Regions from separate parts of the Mesorhizobium sp. M0664 genome, predicted to be linked through region 1. Evidence: predicted binding sites of a transcription regulator. Region 1 holds the regulator's gene; the other holds the start of a gene.
The links. The regulator LexA, encoded in region 1, represses DNA repair genes until DNA is damaged. The targets are predictions, from matches to a motif close to TGTTCNNNNTGTGTTCNG.
Positions count from the first base shown of each region.

Region 2: the regulator LexA is predicted to act here: its motif matches at 3,126-3,143, upstream of recA (recombinase RecA).

Region 1 covers NZ_JAMYPW010000045.1:35,355-44,631, forward strand. Annotated here, with positions in the region: gene moaC (cyclic pyranopterin monophosphate synthase MoaC) at 1-23, shown strand, start outside; gene NKI39_RS27710 (molybdopterin molybdotransferase MoeA) at 23-1,228, shown strand; gene NKI39_RS27715 (hormone-sensitive lipase) at 1,236-2,066, opposite strand; gene kynU (kynureninase) at 2,162-3,409, opposite strand; gene lexA (transcriptional repressor LexA) at 3,857-4,591, shown strand; gene NKI39_RS27730 (ComEC/Rec2 family competence protein) at 4,585-7,050, opposite strand; gene gltX (glutamate--tRNA ligase) at 7,147-8,568, shown strand; gene gltA (citrate synthase) at 8,748-9,277, shown strand, end outside.
Region 2 covers NZ_JAMYPW010000054.1:25,369-34,645, forward strand. Annotated here, with positions in the region: gene alaS (alanine--tRNA ligase) at 1-1,644, opposite strand, end outside; gene recA (recombinase RecA) at 1,904-3,001, opposite strand; gene NKI39_RS29875 (PfkB family carbohydrate kinase) at 3,279-4,202, shown strand; gene NKI39_RS29880 (TfoX/Sxy family protein) at 4,237-4,560, opposite strand; gene NKI39_RS29885 (GFA family protein) at 4,651-5,148, shown strand; gene sufA (Fe-S cluster assembly scaffold SufA) at 5,292-5,672, opposite strand; gene NKI39_RS29895 (SUF system Fe-S cluster assembly protein) at 5,784-6,176, opposite strand; gene NKI39_RS29900 (cysteine desulfurase) at 6,182-7,423, opposite strand; gene sufD (Fe-S cluster assembly protein SufD) at 7,603-8,871, opposite strand; gene sufC (Fe-S cluster assembly ATPase SufC) at 8,915-9,277, opposite strand, start outside.

The sequences.
Region 1 (9,277 bases):
GGGCCACCGAGGCAGGCCGATAATGGCGCTGGTCCCAGTTGCCGAGGCGCTCGAGCGCCTGCTGGACGGCGCAGCAGCGCTGCCGGGCGAACGCGTCGCACTGCTGGATGCCGCCGACCGCGTGCTGGCGGAGCCGGTTGTGGCGCTCCGCACCCAGCCGCCGTTCAACGCCTCCGCCATGGACGGCTATGCCGTGCGGGCGGCCGATATCGCGTCCGTACCGGCAAGGCTTTCGGTGGTCGGCATGGCGCCGGCCGGACGCGGCTTTGCCGGAACGGTGCAGCAGCGGCAGGCCGTGCGCATCTTTACCGGCGCACCGCTTCCCGAAGGCGCCGACACTATCGTCATCCAGGAGAACGCCCGCGATCTCGGTGGCAGCAGCGTCGAAGTGACGGAACCGACGGTGCAGGGGCGCAACATCCGCCGCCTCGGGCTCGATTTCGCCAAGGGCGATGTCCTGCTGCCCAAAGGCCGCCTGCTCGACCCGGCGGCCTTATCGCTGGCGGCATCGGCCAATCACCCCGAGGTGCGCGTGGTCAAACGGCCGCTGGTCGCCATCATCGCCACCGGCGACGAATTGCTGCCGCCGGGCAGCGATCTTGGCCCCGACCAGATCATCTCCTCCAACGCCTATGGTGTCGCCGCTGCCGCACAGTCGGTCGGTGCGCGCGCGCTCGACCTTGGCATCGCGCCGGACCGCAGGGAGGCGATCGCTGCGCTGGTTGAAAAGGCCGTGAAGGCTGGCGCGAACGTCATCGTCACGCTGGGCGGTGCCTCGGTCGGTGACCACGACTTCGTCCATGAGGTGCTGACCGGGCAAGGCATGACGCTCGATTTCTGGAAGATCGCCATGCGGCCGGGCAAGCCACTGATGTTCGGGCGGCTGGGAGACATTCGCTGCATCGGCCTGCCCGGCAATCCGGTGGCAAGCCTGGTCTGCACTCAGCTCTTCCTGAAGCCGCTGCTGGCGCGGCTCGGCGGCCGCGCCTTTCAGCAGGATATACGTCGGGCACGGCTCGGTGCCGCCATGCCGGCCAACGATCTCAGGCAAGATTATGTGCGGGCTGTTGTCATTGATGACGCCGGTACGCTCGTGGCGACGCCGTTCGGCATCCAGGACTCCTCGATGCTGAAAATGCTGGCCGATGCCGACGGGCTGATCGTTCGCGCGCCGTTCGCGCCTGCCGCGGCGGCGGGCTCCCCCTGCGACGTACTGATGCTACGCTGAACCTGCCTCACTCCGAAATCAAGGTCCGGGTCAGCGGATGGTCTGGATCGGCCAAACCGTCGATGATGTTGAAATGATGCCGGTCAGGCTCGACCACCGAGCTGGTCGCGGTACCCAGGCCGATCCAGATGTTGGCCAGCAACGCGCTCTGACGCAGGAATTCAGCGCGCTCGCCGCCGCCGGCCCAGCAGGTCAGGCGGGCCTTGTCCATCGGGCGCAGCAGCACCGGGCTTTCGGCCTGCGCCTCGGCCTCATCGATCGCCAGCGTCTCGTTCATGCCGGTGCGCATGATCGGGCGCAAATCGTGCACCCCCGAGATCGACACTACATGACGAACGCGCCGGACGACTTCGGGCGCCAGCGGCGTCGTCGCCGTAACCATCCGGCTAACAAGATGGCCGCCGGCCGAGTGCCCGGTCAGCATCAGCGGCCCTGCAACGATCGCCGCCGCCTTGCCGATCGCCGCGCCGACTTCCTTGACGATGCCGCCAATGCGTATCTGCGGACAGAGCGTGTAGGACGGCATCGCCACCGCATAGCCGCGATCAACAGGGCCAGCGGCAAGATGCGACCAGAAATTCTTGTCGAATTCCATCCAGTAGCCGCCATGAACGAACACCACGAGTCCCTTGGGCTTGATGGCCGGCAGGAAAAGATCGAGCCGGTTGCGTGGATTGTCGCCATAGGCCATGTCGAGCCGCGCCCTGCCCTCGGTCGAAAGCACGTCGCGGAAAACCCGCGCGGGCTCGATCCAGGCCGCCGGCCAGCGATCGCTGCCGGCTATGTTGGCGCTGTTGGCATAGGCGTTGTCCCAATCGGCAATGTGACGTTCGAACACCCTGCGCCCTCCCTGGCATATGGCCCTGCAGCGTAGCCGTAAGCATCGCGCGGCGCGTCGTCGCCAGCCTCACGATTCCAGCTCTCGCATCAATCTCAAGTGACAGCTGCTTTGATGGCGAAGCGCGCATCCTTCCACGCACCGGTGTGCAGGATGTCCTCAAGCACTTTGGCGGCCTGCCAGACATCGGCATAGCCGACATAGAGCGGGGTGAAGCCGAAGCGCATGGTCGATGGCGCGCGAAAATCGCCGATCACGCCACGTTCGATCAGCGCGCGCATGACCTGGTAGCCATGCTCATGCATGAATGAAATCTGGCTGCCGCGTTTTTCCCCATCGCGCGTGCTTTCGAGCGTGAGCCCGTAAGTGCCGCACTTTGCCTCGACAAGCTCGATGAACAGATCCGCCAGCGCGATGCTCTTCTTGCGCACCGCCGTCATGTCGACATCGTTCCAGATGTCGAGCGCGCCCTTCAGCGTGCGCATCGACAGGACCGGCTGTGTGCCGCACAGAAACCGGCGGATGCCGGTGCCGGCCGCATAGCCTGGCTCGAAGGCGAAGGGCCGTGCATGGCCCCACCAGCCGGTGAGCGGCTGCTGGATGTCGGAAAGATGCCGCTCAGCCGCATAGATGAAGGCAGGCGCGCCCGGGCCGCCATTCAGATATTTGTAGGTGCAGCCAACGGCAAAATCGGCGTTTGCCTTGTCGAGTTCGACTGGCATCGCGCCGGCGGTGTGGCAGAGATCCCAGACGATCATCGCCCCGGCTTCCTGAGCCCTGCGCGTCAGCGCCGGCATGTCGCGCAGTTCGCCCGACTTATAGTTGACGTGGTTGACCAGCACCACAGCGGTGCGTTCGTCGATCAGCTCTTCGATGGTCGGCGCGTCGACTCCCGAGAGGCGCAGCAGCGTATCTTTTCGCGTCGAAACCACACCCTCGGCCATGTAGAGGTCCGTCGGAAAACTATCGCCCTCGGCGACGATGACCTGCCGCTCCGGTCGCATGGCCATGGCGGCGTGCAGCAGCTTGTAGATATTGACCGATGTCGTGTCGCAGACCACTGTCTGGCCGGCCGCGGCCCCGATCAGGCGCCCGAGCTGGTCGCCAAGTTCAAGCGGCATGTTGAACCAGCCGGCCGTGTTCCATGCGCGGATGAGATCATGCGACCATTCTTCGGTCGCGGCCTTGTGCAGTTCATCGAAAGCGGCACGTGAAGCAGCTCCTAGCGAATTGCCGTCGAGATAGATCACTCCTTGCGGCAACACAAAGCGGTCGCGCATCGCGCGCAGCGGATCCGCGGCATCCATCGCCTTTATGGCCACGAGATCGGGAATTCCTGTCATGATTTGTCTGCTCCCCCAAGATCCAACGCAACGCCGGACACGCATCGACTGTTCTTCCATTACTTGGTTGCGCGCAGCAAGGCTCCACCGGCGAGAAGCAGCCTGACCAGGCGGTGGAAACCGGGACTTAACCCGAGGTTGGCGTTTTGAGTTCGTTTCGTTCACGGTGCATTGACCAAACCGCACAGTCGATACGGGTTCAATTCCGTGCCTTTTGCCGACCGACGGCCGATGCCAGTGCCGCCTTCTAGGAGGCCAGAAGGGCGCAAACGAAAGCAGAATCAAGGCGATGAGGCTCGCGGCGGTGAAAATGCGGTACGCCGGTAGGGGACGTCGTTTGTTTCCCGAGCCTTAACGCATTCATTAAACTTTAAACAGTTGCGGAACACAACTGGAACAGATAGTGTTTGTTCTGGGTTTGTTTTTCTGATTCTGTTGGGGGTCGCTATGCTGACACGCAAACAACACGAACTGCTTATGTTCATCCACGAAAGGTTGAAGGAAAGCGGTATCCCGCCTTCATTCGACGAGATGAAGGAAGCGCTCGACCTGGCTTCCAAATCCGGAATCCACCGGCTGATTACGGCGCTGGAGGAGCGCGGCTTCATTCGCCGTTTGCCCAACCGGGCCCGTGCGCTGGAGGTGCTACGCCTGCCTGACTCGATCGCCCCCGGCCTCAATGCGGCACGCAAGTTCTCGCCGAGTGTCATCCAGGGCAGTCTTGGGCAAGGCGCCCCTCGGCAAGGCAAGCCGACATCGTCGCGCGTGCCCGCAGCCGGAAATGACGACGATGTCGTCGCCGCCGTTTCGATCCCAGTGATGGGCCGCATCGCTGCCGGTGTGCCGATCGACGCCATCCAGCACCAGACGCATTCGATTTCGGTGCCGCCGGATATGATCATGGGCGGCGAGCATTATGCGCTTGAGGTCAAAGGCGATTCGATGATCGAGGCCGGCATTTTCGACGGCGACACGGTGATCATCCGCAATGCCGATACGGCGAGCCCCGGTGAGATCGTGGTGGCACTGGTCGACGAGGAGGAAGCGACGCTGAAGCGGTTCCGCCGCAAGGGCGCCTCGATCGCCCTGGAAGCCGCCAATCCGGCCTACGAGACGCGCATCTTCGGACCAGACAGGGTCAAGGTGCAGGGCAAGCTCGTCGGACTGATCCGCCGCTACTGAGCTCCGCCCTTGGCGCCGGCTTTGGGGTTGTCGGCCCGGCGGTATGGCGGCAGGCCCCGTGCCGCGCGTGAAAATTTCCGCTGCACGTGCCAGGGCCGGTATGATTTTTCGACGGCGAAGCGGATCTCGGCGCGTGTTGCCGCTTGTGGATCGAAATAGACGGCGGCACTTCCCGCGCGCGCCAGTTGCCGTTTGGTGACGACGAGGACCAGCCGGTCGTAGTAGCAGGGGTTATGGGCGGTGGCGTCGTCGATGACGATCAAGCTGGCAAAGGCGCAGGCTGGCCGCGCAGTATCGCGGTCCTTGGCTTGCGCGATGATCGCGCCGGATGGATGCCTGGCAAGGCAGAGGCCGTCCGTGCAAATGAACGGCATGCCCGGCGGTAGGTCGGCCGGATCGGCAATGTCGAATTGCGGGTCGTTCTTTCCAGGTGTTTCCGGCGCGACGATAGCCTCTGATGTGAGCGCGCGTTTCCAGTTGTCGATGGTGAACTCATTCGGGCGTGCCCGGTTGACCGCGAGTTCACCGCTGCCGATCGGCAGCGCGACCAGCCGTGCGTCCTCCGAGACCAATACGTCGGGTATGCGTGTCTGCGTTGTCGTCAGCAAGCCGGCGAGCGCAAAAGGAAGTGCCGCCAGCCGCAACCACGTCGTCGCCATGCTGGCAATGACGAGGGCGATCGTCACCAGAAGGACGGATCTCAGCGAAATCAGCCCGACCGCATCGATCGGCGAGCGCTCCGAGATCCACCCGGACAGGGCGATCATCGCCGTCAGCCCCTTGCCCATGACATAGAGAAAAGGGCCATCCGCACCGAACGGCATCGCCAGCGCGCTGAGAACGGCGAAGGGCATGACGACCAGTGACACGATGGGCATGATGGCCAGATTGGCGAACAGGCTGAGCGGCGCCACGCGCTGGAAATGCCATATGGCGAAAAGCGCCGTGGCGCTCCCTGCAATGATCGAGGTCATCGCCAGACCGCACATGCCCAGCAGGACCTTTCGAGTGGCAAAGCGTAGCGGCGACTGCCGCGGCGGCGGCGTGGTGGCCCTGCCGGCGCGGTAATCGGACCAGCCTGCATAGGCGCCGACAAGGGCCGCCGTCGCGGCGAAGGACATCTGGAAACTCGGACCGACCACCTCGTGCGGCGACACCAGGATGACCGCGATGGCCGAGATCGCCAGGTTGCGCATGGTGAGCGCGGCCCGGTCGAACAGCACGGCGATAAGCATCACCGCCAGCATGATGAAGCTGCGTTCGGCCGCCACGACAATGCCGGAAAAGACGAGGTAGGCCGCAATCGAAAAAAGCGCGGCGGCCGCGGCATATTTCTTGACCGGCCGTCGCGATGAGAAATCGGGAAACAGCGCGAAGGCACCCCGCAGCAGCGCCATGATGGTGCCGGCGACCAACGCCATATGCAGCCCCGAGATGGAGATGATGTGGTAGATGCCGGTGCGCCGCATCGCTTCGTTGATCTCCTCGGGAATGCCGGCGCGCACGCCGACGATCAGCGCAGCAGCAATCTCGCCCTCGGCACCGCCGATGCGGCTGCGGATATGGTCGGCGATGGATTCACGCGCGTCTTCGATCGCGGAAGAAAGCTGCGCGGCAAGCGGCATGCTGTCCGACGACACGATTTTCGGATTGCCGAGAAAAAAGCCGCTGCCGCCGATACCGGCGAAATAGCTGTCGAAGGAGAAATCATAGCTGTCGGGCCGCACCGGGCCGGTCGGCGGCAGCAGCCGCACATAGCCGGTGATCTCGGAACCGGCGGTCAGCTCAGCCGGTATCTTCATCGCCGAAACGCGGACCCGTTCCGGCATGTAGCGCAGTGTCGGCCTGGCGGTTGAGATCACATCGATTGTCAGCCTGATGCGGCCGCTCGCCATGGGCTCGTACGATACGACGCGACCCGTCAGCCGCGTCGAGATTTCGGAGCCGAGCATATGCGTTCCGACACGCCATGTTTCGAACTTGGCGGCAAGTACGCCAAGCGCGCAGAGCAGCGCCACCATGAAGCACAGGCGCGTCCTGGGCCATGACCGCGAGACGACGGCACAAAGGGTCGCGAGGAGCGCGATTGCGATCGGCTGTGGAAAGGCCGGCTCCACCGACAGCCCGAAATAAACGACCACCCCGCATGCGAGGAACACCGGCACCAGCAGGAAGGCGATGCCGCGGTCGAGTTCCAGACCGGCCGCTGTGGTTACGCTGTTGCGGATACGGGACGGTGACGGGAGGCGGAAACGCCTGCGCAGGCGTACGATAGGCTCGCCCGCGGGCACGAGAACCGTTGCTGGGTCGCTGGCCGGCAGCGACGGAGCATCGAAGCGCGGAGCAGGTAGCAATGCCGGTGCCGGCAGGACAGGCGGGGGAGCGGCAAACAGCAAGCGTTCGCTGACGTCGCTGCCAACGTCCTCGCCCTCGCCCGCACCACGGCCTCGCACAGCCATCGGGTCTGCCCCTTGCGCCCTCGACCTCCTATGCTACATGAACGCGCAACGCGCGAAAGTCCGCAAACCCACTTCCTTCGCCCGCCTGAGAGTTCCATGCCCGATAAGGTCGTCACCCGTTTTGCCCCCTCGCCCACCGGCTATCTGCACATTGGCGGCGCGCGCACGGCGCTGTTCAACTGGCTGTACGCCAAGCACACGGGCGGCACGATGCTGCTGCGTATAGAGGATACCGACCGTGAGCGGTCGACGGATGCGGCGACGGCAGCCATTCTCGACGGGCTTTCCTGGCTCGGACTCACCTGGGACGGCGCGCCTGTCTCGCAGTTCGAGCGCGCGCCGCGCCATCGCGAGGTGGCCGAGGAGCTGGTGCGCGTGGGCAAGGCCTATTACTGCTACGCGACGCCGGCGGAGCTGGAGGCGATGCGCGAGGCAGCGCGAGCCAAGGGGCTTCCGCCCCGCTATGATGGGCGCTGGCGCGACCGCGACCCGTCGGAGGCGCCGCCCGGCGCCAAGGGGGCGATCCGCATCAAGGCGCCGACAGACGGCGAGACGGTGGTGCATGACCGCGTCCAGGGCGACGTGCGCTTTCCCAACAAGGATCTCGACGATTTCATTATTCTGCGCTCGGACGGCAATCCCACCTACATGCATGCCGTCGTCGTCGACGATCACGACATGGGCATCACCCACATCATCCGCGGCGACGATCATTTGACCAACGCCGCACGCCAGACCGTAATCTATCACGCCATGGGCTGGGAGGTGCCGTCGATGTCGCATATCCCGTTGATCCACGGTGCCGACGGCGCCAAGCTGTCGAAGCGGCACGGTGCGCTTGGCGTCGAAGCCTATCGCGCCATGGGCTACCTGCCGGAGGCGCTGCTCAACTATCTGGCGAGGCTTGGCTGGAGCCACGGCGACGATGAGATCATGTCGATCGCCGACATGATTACATGGTTCGACATTGGCGACGTCAACAAGGGCGCCGCCCGTTTCGACTTCGCCAAGCTCGAGGCGCTTAACGGCGTGCATATGCGCCGGATGAACGACGCGGCGCTGCTCGACATCTTCATCGCCACTCTGCCCTATCTAGAAGGCGGCCCGGCAATCGCCGCTCGCCTCGACGACAGACGCAGGGCGCAACTGCTTGCCGCGTTGCCGGGCCTGAAGGAGCGCGCCAAAACGCTGGTCGAACTTGTTGAAGGGGCTGAATTCCTTTTCGTCGAACGGCCGCTGCCGGTCGACGAGAAGGCGGCGGCGCTGCTCAGCGGTGAGGCACGCGCGATCCTGCGGGGCGCTCATGCGGCACTAGCCACGGTTTCGGGGTGGTCTGCCGCCTCAGCCGAAGCCGCGATCCGCGACTATGCGCAGGCCGCCGGCTATAAACTCGGCGCCGTGGCCCAACCTTTGCGCGCCGCGCTCACCGGCAAAAGTACCTCGCCAGGTGTCTTTGATGTGCTTGCCGTGCTTGGCCGCGAGGAAAGCCTGGCGCGGATCGCTGATCAAATCGATTAGCAAACTGGCCCAAGAAGATTGGCATTGAAAGGTGTGTTTCGCAGTGCAACATTGGGTCTTGGCCTAATCTGCCGCGCAGATTCAATTGCGGGCGCAAATGTGCGTATTCCGATGCTTTTGACGTGTTGGGTTCAGATATTTTGCCTTTGCCGGCCTGAGGAAACAAAAAGGAGTTTGCTATGACCGAACCTGCGACAAAAATGGAATTTGGCGGCAAAACCCAGGCATCGACGGCCAAGCTGGAACTCGGCGGCAAAACCCATGAATTCAAGATACGAAGTGGTTCGGTAGGACCTGACGTCATCGATATCGGTTCGCTCTACAACACCGCCGGCGTCTTTACCTACGATCCCGGTTTTACGTCGACGGCGAGCTGCGAATCGGAAATCACCTTCATCGATGGCGATGCCGGCATTCTTTTGCACCGCGGCTACCCGATCGACCAATTGGCCGAGCACGGCGACTTCCTCGAAGTCTGCTATCTCTTGCTCTATGGTGAACTCCCGACCAAGGCGCAGAAGGACGATTTCGACTACCGGGTGACGCGCCACACTATGGTGCATGAGCAGATGTCGCGCTTTTTCACCGGCTTCCGCCGTGATGCGCATCCGATGGCGGTGATGTGCGGCGTGGTCGGCGCGCTGTCGGCCTTCTATCACGATTCCACCGATATCTCGGACCCCTATCAACGCATGGTCGCGTCAATGCG
Region 2 (9,277 bases), on a different contig from region 1:
GACGGTCGCGCCCGTCTTGACCGTGCCGGTAGCCACCTTGCCGAGATGGACGAAAAGCCCATCGGCCTTCTTCTGGGTATCGGATATTTCGATCGAGAACCCGTCGCCCGAAATGACGCCGGTGTCGCCCATCTGGCCACCGGACTCGCCATAGAACGGCGTCTGGTTGACAACCACGGCAACGGCGTCACCCTTGCCGGCGCTGTCGACGGTTTTGCCGTCCCTGACCAGCGCCTGGACGAGGCCTTCGGCCTGCTCGGTCTCATAACCCAGGAATTCGGTGGCGCCGGTCTCCTCACGCACCGCGAACCATATCGTCTCGGTTGCGGCCTCACCGGAACCAGCCCAGCTTTTGCGCGCCTCCGCCTTCTGCCGCTCCATCGCCTCGGTGAAGCCGGCAAGGTTGACCGAGATGTTGCGCTGGCGCAGCGCATCCTGCGTCAGATCGAGCGGAAAGCCATAGGTGTCGTAGAGCTTGAACGCTGTCTCGCCATCCAGCATGTTGCCGGAGGCCAGCGTTTCCGTCGCCTCGGAAAGCAAGCCCAAGCCGCGCACCAGCGTCTTGCGGAAACGAGTTTCCTCAAGCTTCAGCGTTTCGGTGATCATCTGTTCGCCGCGCACCAGTTCCGGGTAGGCTTGGCCCATCTCGCGGACCAGCGCCGGCACCAGGCGCCACATCAGCGGATCGTGGGCGCCGAGCAACTGCGCGTGGCGCATGGCGCGGCGCATGATGCGACGAAGCACGTAGCCGCGGCCTTCGTTGGACGGCAGCACGCCGTCGGCGACCAGGAAGCAGGACGAACGCAAATGGTCGGCGATGACGCGGAACGATGCGGCGGTGCCCGCATCCGGACCTTTGCCAAGCGCCGAAGACGCAGCGTCGATCAGGTGGCGGAACAGGTCGGTTTCGAAGACGCTTTCAACCCCTTGCAGGATAGATGCCATGCGCTCGAGACCCATGCCTGTGTCGATCGACGGACGCGGCAGGTCGACGCGCTCGTCCTTCGTCACCTGTTCATACTGCATGAACACCAGGTTCCAGAATTCGAGGAAACGGTCGCCATCCTCCTCGGGGCTGCCGGGAGGGCCGCCCCAGATATGCTCGCCACGGTCGATGAATATCTCCGAACACGGCCCGCAAGGCCCGGTGTCACCCATCGCCCAGAAATTGTCCGAAGTCGCGATGCGGATGATGCGATCGTCCGAAAGGCCGGCGATCTTCTTCCAGTACGAAGCCGCCTCGTCGTCGGTGTGGTAGACGGTGACCAGCAGCTTGTCCTTCTTCAGCCCGAACTCCCTGGTGATCAGGTTCCAGGCAAGCTCTATGGCCCGCTCCTTGAAATAGTCGCCGAAGGAGAAATTGCCGAGCATCTCGAAGAAGGTCAGGTGGCGCGCAGTGTAGCCGACATTGTCGAGGTCGTTGTGCTTGCCGCCGGCGCGAACACTCTTCTGGGCGGTCGTGGCGCGCGAATACGGCCGCTTCTCCAGACCGGTGAAAACGTTCTTGAACTGCACCATGCCGGCATTGGTGAACATCAGCGTCGGGTCGTTGCGCGGCACCAGCGGGCTTGACGCGACGACCTCGTGACCTTCCTTGCGAAAATAGTCGAGAAATGCCGACCGGATCTCGTTGACGCCACTCATGAATACTGCCTTTTCGAGAGAACCGCCGGCTGCCGGCGGAAAATAGACATGGCCTTTTAGCGGTCGCACCGCAGCCTGTCCAGAAACACCAAATGGGCTCAAATCCCGGCTTTCACCAGCGCCTTGAAATGCGTCTGCCTCGCCGTCAAACGCGAACCGCCGGCCCTGGGCCGGCGGTTCGAAACGCATCGATTACGCAAACTCACAATCAAAACATCAAATCGAAACCTGGCTGAGGCTCAGCGAGGCGTCGCTTGCCCTACATCACCCCAGCGTCGTCCTCGAAACCGTCGTCGCTGCTTTCGGAGCCGCCGTTCTCAAGGAATTTCTCAGCGATCAGCCCGGCATTCTGCCGTAGCGCCAGCTCGATCTCGCGCGCCGTGTCGGGATTGTCGCGCAGGAACAGTTTTGCGTTTTCGCGGCCCTGGCCAAGACGCTGCGAATTGTAGGAGAACCAGGCGCCCGACTTTTCGACCACGCCCGCCTTGACGCCGAGATCGACCAGCTCGCCGGTCTTGGAGACGCCCTCGCCATACATGATGTCGAACTCGACCACCTTGAAGGGCGGCGCCAGCTTGTTCTTGACGACCTTGACGCGGGTCTGGTTGCCGACGACCTCGTCGCGATCCTTGACCGAGCCGATGCGGCGGATGTCGAGGCGGACCGAGGCATAGAATTTCAACGCATTGCCGCCGGTCGTCGTCTCGGGCGAACCGAACATGACGCCGATCTTCATGCGGATCTGGTTGATGAAGATGACCATGGTGTTGGAGCGCGAGATCGAGGCGGTCAGCTTGCGCAGTGCCTGGCTCATCAGGCGGGCCTGCAGGCCGGGCAGCGAATCGCCCATCTCGCCTTCGATTTCCGCTCGCGGCGTCAGCGCCGCCACCGAATCGACCACCAGCACGTCGATGGCGCCGGAGCGCACCAGCGTGTCGCAGATCTCCAGCGCCTGCTCGCCGGTATCGGGCTGCGAGATCAGCAGGTTTTCGAGATCGACGCCGAGCTTGCGGGCATAGACCGGGTCGAGCGCGTGCTCGGCATCGACGAAGGCGCAGATGCCGCCCTTCTTCTGGGCTTCGGCCACCGTGTGCAGCGCCAGCGTCGTCTTGCCCGAGCTTTCCGGCCCGTAGATCTCGACGATGCGGCCGCGTGGCAGGCCGCCGACGCCAAGCGCGATGTCCAGCCCAAGCGAGCCGGTCGGCACCGTTTCGATCTCGACGACCTGCTCGTTCGCGCCGAGCCGCATGATCGAGCCCTTGCCGAAGGCACGCTCGATTTGCGACAGCGCCGCATCCAGAGCCTTTGATTTGTCCACCGCTTTGTCCTCTACAAGCCGCAAAGAATTCTGAGCCATGATACATCACCCCGTGGTCGTCAATGGAGGCCGGACAATCCCGCAATCCTTAAAAGAATGTACCTCATTTGTTCTCATTTGTCAATGAGCACCAAGGGTTTGAAAAATAACGTATATCGCTATTTGTTCTATTTTTGTTTCGCAATTATTGCTTCCGATGTGTCTCGCCTCGCATACGGCGCCGTTGCCGTCACCAACCGAATCGGACCCGCGATTGCGGGGTTCCGCCCGGCGACCTAGTCTCCCCCGGGCAACAGCTAAAGGGCATTTTGACGGCATGATCAAATCCTCAACGATCCTGGCCGTGGGCGGCGCCTATATCGAGCGGCGCGGCCGGGTTGCCGGCGCCTTCGTGCCAGCAGCGTCTAATCCGGGCACGATGCGCGAGCATGTCGGCGGCGCCGTCTTCAACGCCTTGCGCTGTGCCGTGCGCCGCGGCGTCTCGGCCTCGCTGCTTTCGGTGCGCGGCGGCGATGCCCTTGGCGACACGGTTTTACGCGCCGTCACCGAGGCCGGCATTGCCGACCTGTCGGCGGTGTTCCTCGACCGCGCGACGCCAAGCCATACGATGCTGATCGACAGCGACGGCGGGCTGATCGCCGGCCTTGCCGACATGGTGCTCTACGAACTGGCGCTTCCCAAGCAGATCCGCCGTGCCAAGGTGCGGGAAGCGATCGGTTCGGCCGACGCGGTGCTGTGCGACGCCAACCTGCCGTCGACCGCGCTGGAGCGGCTGGCGGCACTCGCCGCCGGCAAGCCGGTGTTTGCGCTTGCGGTCTCGCCCAACAAAGCGGCGCGGCTGACGCCGGTGCTCGACCGTCTGGCGATGGCCTTCATGAACCGGCGCGAGGCCGGCGTGCTCGCCGGCGTCCAAATCGATCAAGGCATCGTCGACGGCCTGAGACGCGCCGGGCTGAAAAGCGGCGTGATCACCGCCGGCGACGAACCAGTGCTCGGTTTCGACGAATTGGGCGCGTTCTCGATCTCGCCACCGCCGCTGCAAAAGCGGACCGATGCTGCCGGCGCCGGCGACGCATTGGCAGGCGCCACGATCGCTGCCCTGCTGCGCGGCCTGACGCTGCGCGCGGCACTGCGCGAAGGCATTGCCGCAGCTATGCTCGTCGTCGAGAGTGCCGCCTTCACCAGCGCTGGCTTTGCCGAGGCGCTGGCGCTCGTGCCCGAGGCGCGGGACCTGGCATGAAGTGCGGCCCGGAATTGCCGAAGCATGACGCAGCCTATTTGCCGGCGCGCCGTGCTGCCTCGTAGGCGCGGCGCGACCAGATCGCCATCTCGTCGGGATCGTCGAACGCGCTGTCGGGAACGCTCCAATAGGGCATCGACACGAGCTTGCCGTGGCGCGAGCCGGTATAGGTCCATTGCCGGCAGCCGGCCGCTTCGAAATCCGGGGCGCTTTCGGCGTCGGCCTTCAGCATCAATTCGCCACCGATGACGATGGCGACGATGACGCCGTCGAAATAGATGCCCTTGCCGCCGAACAGCTTGCGGATGCTGACCGGGCCGAGGCCTTCGAAAAGCTCTTCTATGCGCTCGTTGTCCATGCGGCGATCATGTCACCCGGATTTCCCCTTGTCATCGCCGCAACCGGCGCCATCCTGACAAAGTGCAAATCACTTTCGTCGGAGTTTCTCATGCCGCTTCTGCTCAAAGGGTCCTGCCGGTGCAATGCCGTGCGTTTCGAGGTGGAAAGCCACACGCCGGTGCCGTTCATGCTGTGCTACTGCTCGATCTGCCGCAAGCAGCAGGGCGGCGGCGGTTTTGCCATCAATCTCGGCGCCGATTACCAGACGCTGAAAATCCAGGGCAAGCGCCATCTCGGCGTCTACCGCGCCGAGATCGAGGACGACGAGCACCCGCAACGCGAGATCTCGACCGGCGAGCGGAACTTCTGCACGAAATGCGGGACGGCACTCTGGCTCTACGATCCGACCTGGCCGGAGCTGGTGCATCCGTTTGCCTCGGCGATCGACACCGACCTGCCAAAGCCGCCGGAGAAGGTGCATCTGATGCTGAAATACAAGGCGAACTGGGTCGAGCCGGATATCGGCAAGGGCGACAAGGTGTTCGATGTCTACCCGGAGGAGTCGATCGCAGACTGGCACAAGCGAACGGGGATGTGGGTGGATTAGCGTTCTTCTCCCCGTCGCTATACGGGGAGAAGATGCCGGCAGGCAGATGTGGGGCGGCGCAAACATTGCGAACGCCGGCTCGGCCCCTCATCCGGCCCTTCGGGCCACCTTCTCCCCGTATAGTGACGGGGAGAACGAAAACCTCAGGCCGAAGCGCGCGCCTCGGCCAGTGCCTTCAGATCAGCCGGCTTCAATTCGACCGATTCGCCGCAGCCGCAGGCCGAGCTCTGGTTCGGATTGCGGAAGGTGAAGCCGGTTCGCAGTGTCGTCTGCTCGAAATCCATCTCGGTGCCGAACAGGAAAAGTGCCGCCTCCGGCGCGACATAGACATGGGCGCCATCGCGCTCGATATGGTCGTCCTTGGTGTTCGGCTCGGTCACCAGATCGACCGTATATTCCATGCCGGCGCAGCCGCCCTTCTTGATGCCAAGGCGAATGCCATGCGCATTCTCACGGGTCGCGACGATCTCGCGCACCCGGTCGGCAGCCTTTTCGGTCATCGTGATGACGGCGAAGCGTCCCATGTCTTTCCTTCTCCATTCTTTGCAGGTTCAAGGCCTGCCGAATGATTCCTCACCTAAAATGGTGAAGTTTTGTACCCGGCGCAAGTGCGCCAGCCTCTGTCTGGTCGGATGCTAATACCAGCCCACCGCCACCTGTGCCTCTTCCGACATGCGGTCGGGCGACCAGGGGGGATCGAAGGTCATGTTGACCTCGACGCCGGAAACGCCTTCGACGGCGCCGACGGCATTTTCGACCCAACCCGGCATTTCGCCGGCCACCGGGCAGCCGGGCGCGGTCAGCGTCATGTCGATCTTGACCGAGCGGTCGTCCTCGATGTCGATCTTGTAGACCAGGCCGAGCTCGTAGATGTCGGCCGGGATTTCCGGGTCGTAGACCGTCTTCAGCGCCGAGACGATGTCGTCGGTCAGCCGCGCCAATTCGTCGGCGGGGATTGTCGATCCGGAAACCGCCGCATTGGTCGTCGCTTCCGAATTGGTCTCGGCGGTGTGGCTGGCATCATCCATGATCGTCACCCGAAGAATTTTCGCGCTTTTTCCAGCGCATCGGCCAAAGCATCGACTTCGGCCCTGGTATTATACATGCCGAACGACGCCCTGCATGTGGATGTTACGCCGAAGCGTTTCAACAGCGGCTGGGCGCAATGCGTGCCGGCGCGGACCGCCACTCCCTGCCGGTCGATGACCATCGACACGTCATGGGCGTGGATGCCCTGCAGCTCGAACGAGATGATGGCGCCCTTGCCGGGCGCATCGCCGAAGATGCGCAGCGAGTTGATGGCGCGCAACCGCTGATGCGCATAGTCCTTCAGATCGGCCTCGTGCGCGGCGATGCGCTCGCGGCCGATCTTTTCCATGTATTCGAGCGCGGCACCAAGCCCGATTGCCTGCACGATCGGCGGCGTGCCGGCCTCGAAACGGTGCGGCGGGTCGTTGTAGGTGACGATGTCTTGCGTCACCTCCTCGATCATCTCGCCGCCGCCCATGAACGGGCGCATGCGCTCCAGAATATCCTTCTTGCCGTAGAGCACGCCGATGCCCGACGGGCCATAGACCTTGTGGCCGGTGAAGACGAAGAAATCGCAGTCGAGATCCTGCACGTCGATCGGCATATGCACGGCGCTCTGGCTGCCGTCGACCAGCACCGGAATGCCGCGGGCATGCGCGATGCGCACAATCTCCTTGATCGGCGTCACCGTGCCCAGCGCGTTCGACATATGGGTGATGGCAACCAGCCTGGTGCGGTTGGTCAGCCGCTTCTCGAACTCCTCGATGTGAAAGGCGCCGAGATCGTCGACCGGCACCCAGACCAGCTTGGCGCCCTGCCGCTCGCGGATGAAATGCCACGGCACGATGTTGGAATGGTGCTCCATGATCGACAGCACGATCTCGTCGCCCTCGCCGATGTTCGGCATGCCGAAACCATAAGCAACCGTGTTGATCGCCGCCGTGGTGTTGGAGGTGAAGACGATATTGTCGGTGCTCGGCGCATTCAGAAATCTCTGCACTATCTTGCGCGCGTTCTCATAGGCGTCGGTCGCGGCATTCGACAGGAAATGCAGGCCGCGATGGACGTTGGCATATTCCTGGGAATAGGCGTGCTGGATGGCGTCGAGCACCGCCTGCGGTTTCTGCGCCGAGGCGCCATTGTCGAGATAGACCAGCGGTTTGCCGTAGACTTGCCGCGACAGGATCGGGAAGTCGCGGCGGATCGCCTCGACGTCGTAGGGGATGTTTTCGACTTTCTGGTCCATTACAAGCTCTCTCGAGGCACCGCCTCATTCCGTCCAGCACCCCTCATCCGACCGAGCTTCGCTCGGCCACCTTCTCCCACAAGGGGAGAAGGAAGAGCGCCTCTCCTTCTCCCCTTGTGGGAGAAGGTGGCGCCGAAGGCGACGGATGAGGGGTGTTGGCACCAACCCCTCGGTCACCTCTACCCGTGCGTCAAAAACCAATCGTCGAGCCGTGCTTCCAGCGCCTCGACGATGGCCTCGTCGTCCAGTTCCTCGATCACCTCGGCGACGAAGGCCTTGACCAGCAGGCCGCGCGCGGTCTTCTCGTCGATGCCGCGCGCCATCAGGTAGAACAGATGGCTGTGGTCGATCTCGGTGACGGTCGCGCCATGGCCGCAGACGACGTCGTCGGCGAAGATTTCGAGCTCCGGCTTGGTCGAGAACTCGCCGTCGTCCGACAGAAGCAGCGTGTTGCAGGCCATCTTGGCGTTGGTCTTCTGCGCATATTGGTGGACGTTGATGCGGCCCTGGAAGACGCCGCGCGCCTTGCCGGTCACCACGTTGCGGATGACTTCGGTCGAGGCTGTGTGCGGTACGGCGTGGTCGAGCACCATGGTGACGTCGGTATGGGTGTCGCCGGCGAGCAGATTGATGCCGCGCAAGGTGAATTCGGCGCCCTCGCCGGTCGTCTTCACAACGACCTCCTGGCGGACAAGCTTGCCGCCGGCATTCATGACGAACAGCGTCAGTTTCGAATTCTTGCCGAGATGCGCCTTGAACTGGGCGAGATGCGTCGCCGTATCCGGATGCTCCTGCACGATGAGCCATGTCACTTCGGCGCCCTCGCCAAGCACAAGCTGGCTGACCGAACTGACCAGCGCCGCCCCCTCGCCTGCCTGGCGCTCGACGACGACAGCCTTGGCGCCGGCGCCGACACGGACGGCCAGGCGTACATGCGTCTGTCCACCGGCCTGCAAATTCTGCAATTCGATCGGCTTTTCCAGTTGGGCACCGTCGGCGATGTCGACGAAATAGCCGTCGGCGACAAAGGCAGTGTTGAGCGCGCCGATGGCATCGTCGGCGCCATAGGAATCTAACCCCGGAGCGATGCTGCCGTCGGTCAGCTTCTCCGACAGGCGCTGCACCGTGACGCCCTCGACAACAGCCCATTTCGCGCTCGAAACGCCGTTCAGCACCGGTAAAACGCTGGAGCCTTCGACGATCGGCGCAATGGCTTTCGCGACCGCTGCCGGATCGAAGTCCGGCACCGAGGTCAGCAGCCGGCGCAGGTCCGTATAGTGCCAGGATTCGATGCGCCGCGTCGGCAGGCCGCTCTTGATCGCCTCGATGGCGTCGTCGCGCTTTAGCATCACCGCGCCGTCGCCGGGCAGCAGCGACAGCCGCTCGCCAAAGGCGTCGATCAGCGCCGTTTCGGCTAATGTCCGCTGGGGTGTCGTGTGCATATTCATCAGTATCGCCTTGTTTGGCTTGCCTTCCGGGCCCGCTTGCATCTCACGCGGCTTGCCCGATCACGCCGGCATAGCCATTGGCCTCGAGGTCGAGCGCCAGCGACTTGTCGCCCGACTTGATCACCTGGCCCCTGTAGAGCACGTGCACCGTATCCGGGACGATGTATTGGAGCAGGCGCTGGTAGTGGGTTATGACGACAATGGCCCTATCCGGCGAGCGCAGCGTGTTGACGCCGTCCGCGACGATCTTCAGCGCATCGATATCGAGTCCGGAATCGGTCTCGTCGAGGACACACAGCTTCGGCTCGAGCAGCTTCATCTGCAGGATCTCGGCACGCTTCTTCTCGCCGCCGGAGAAGCCGACATTGAGCGGCCGCTTCAGCATCGCCATGTCCATGTTGAGCGA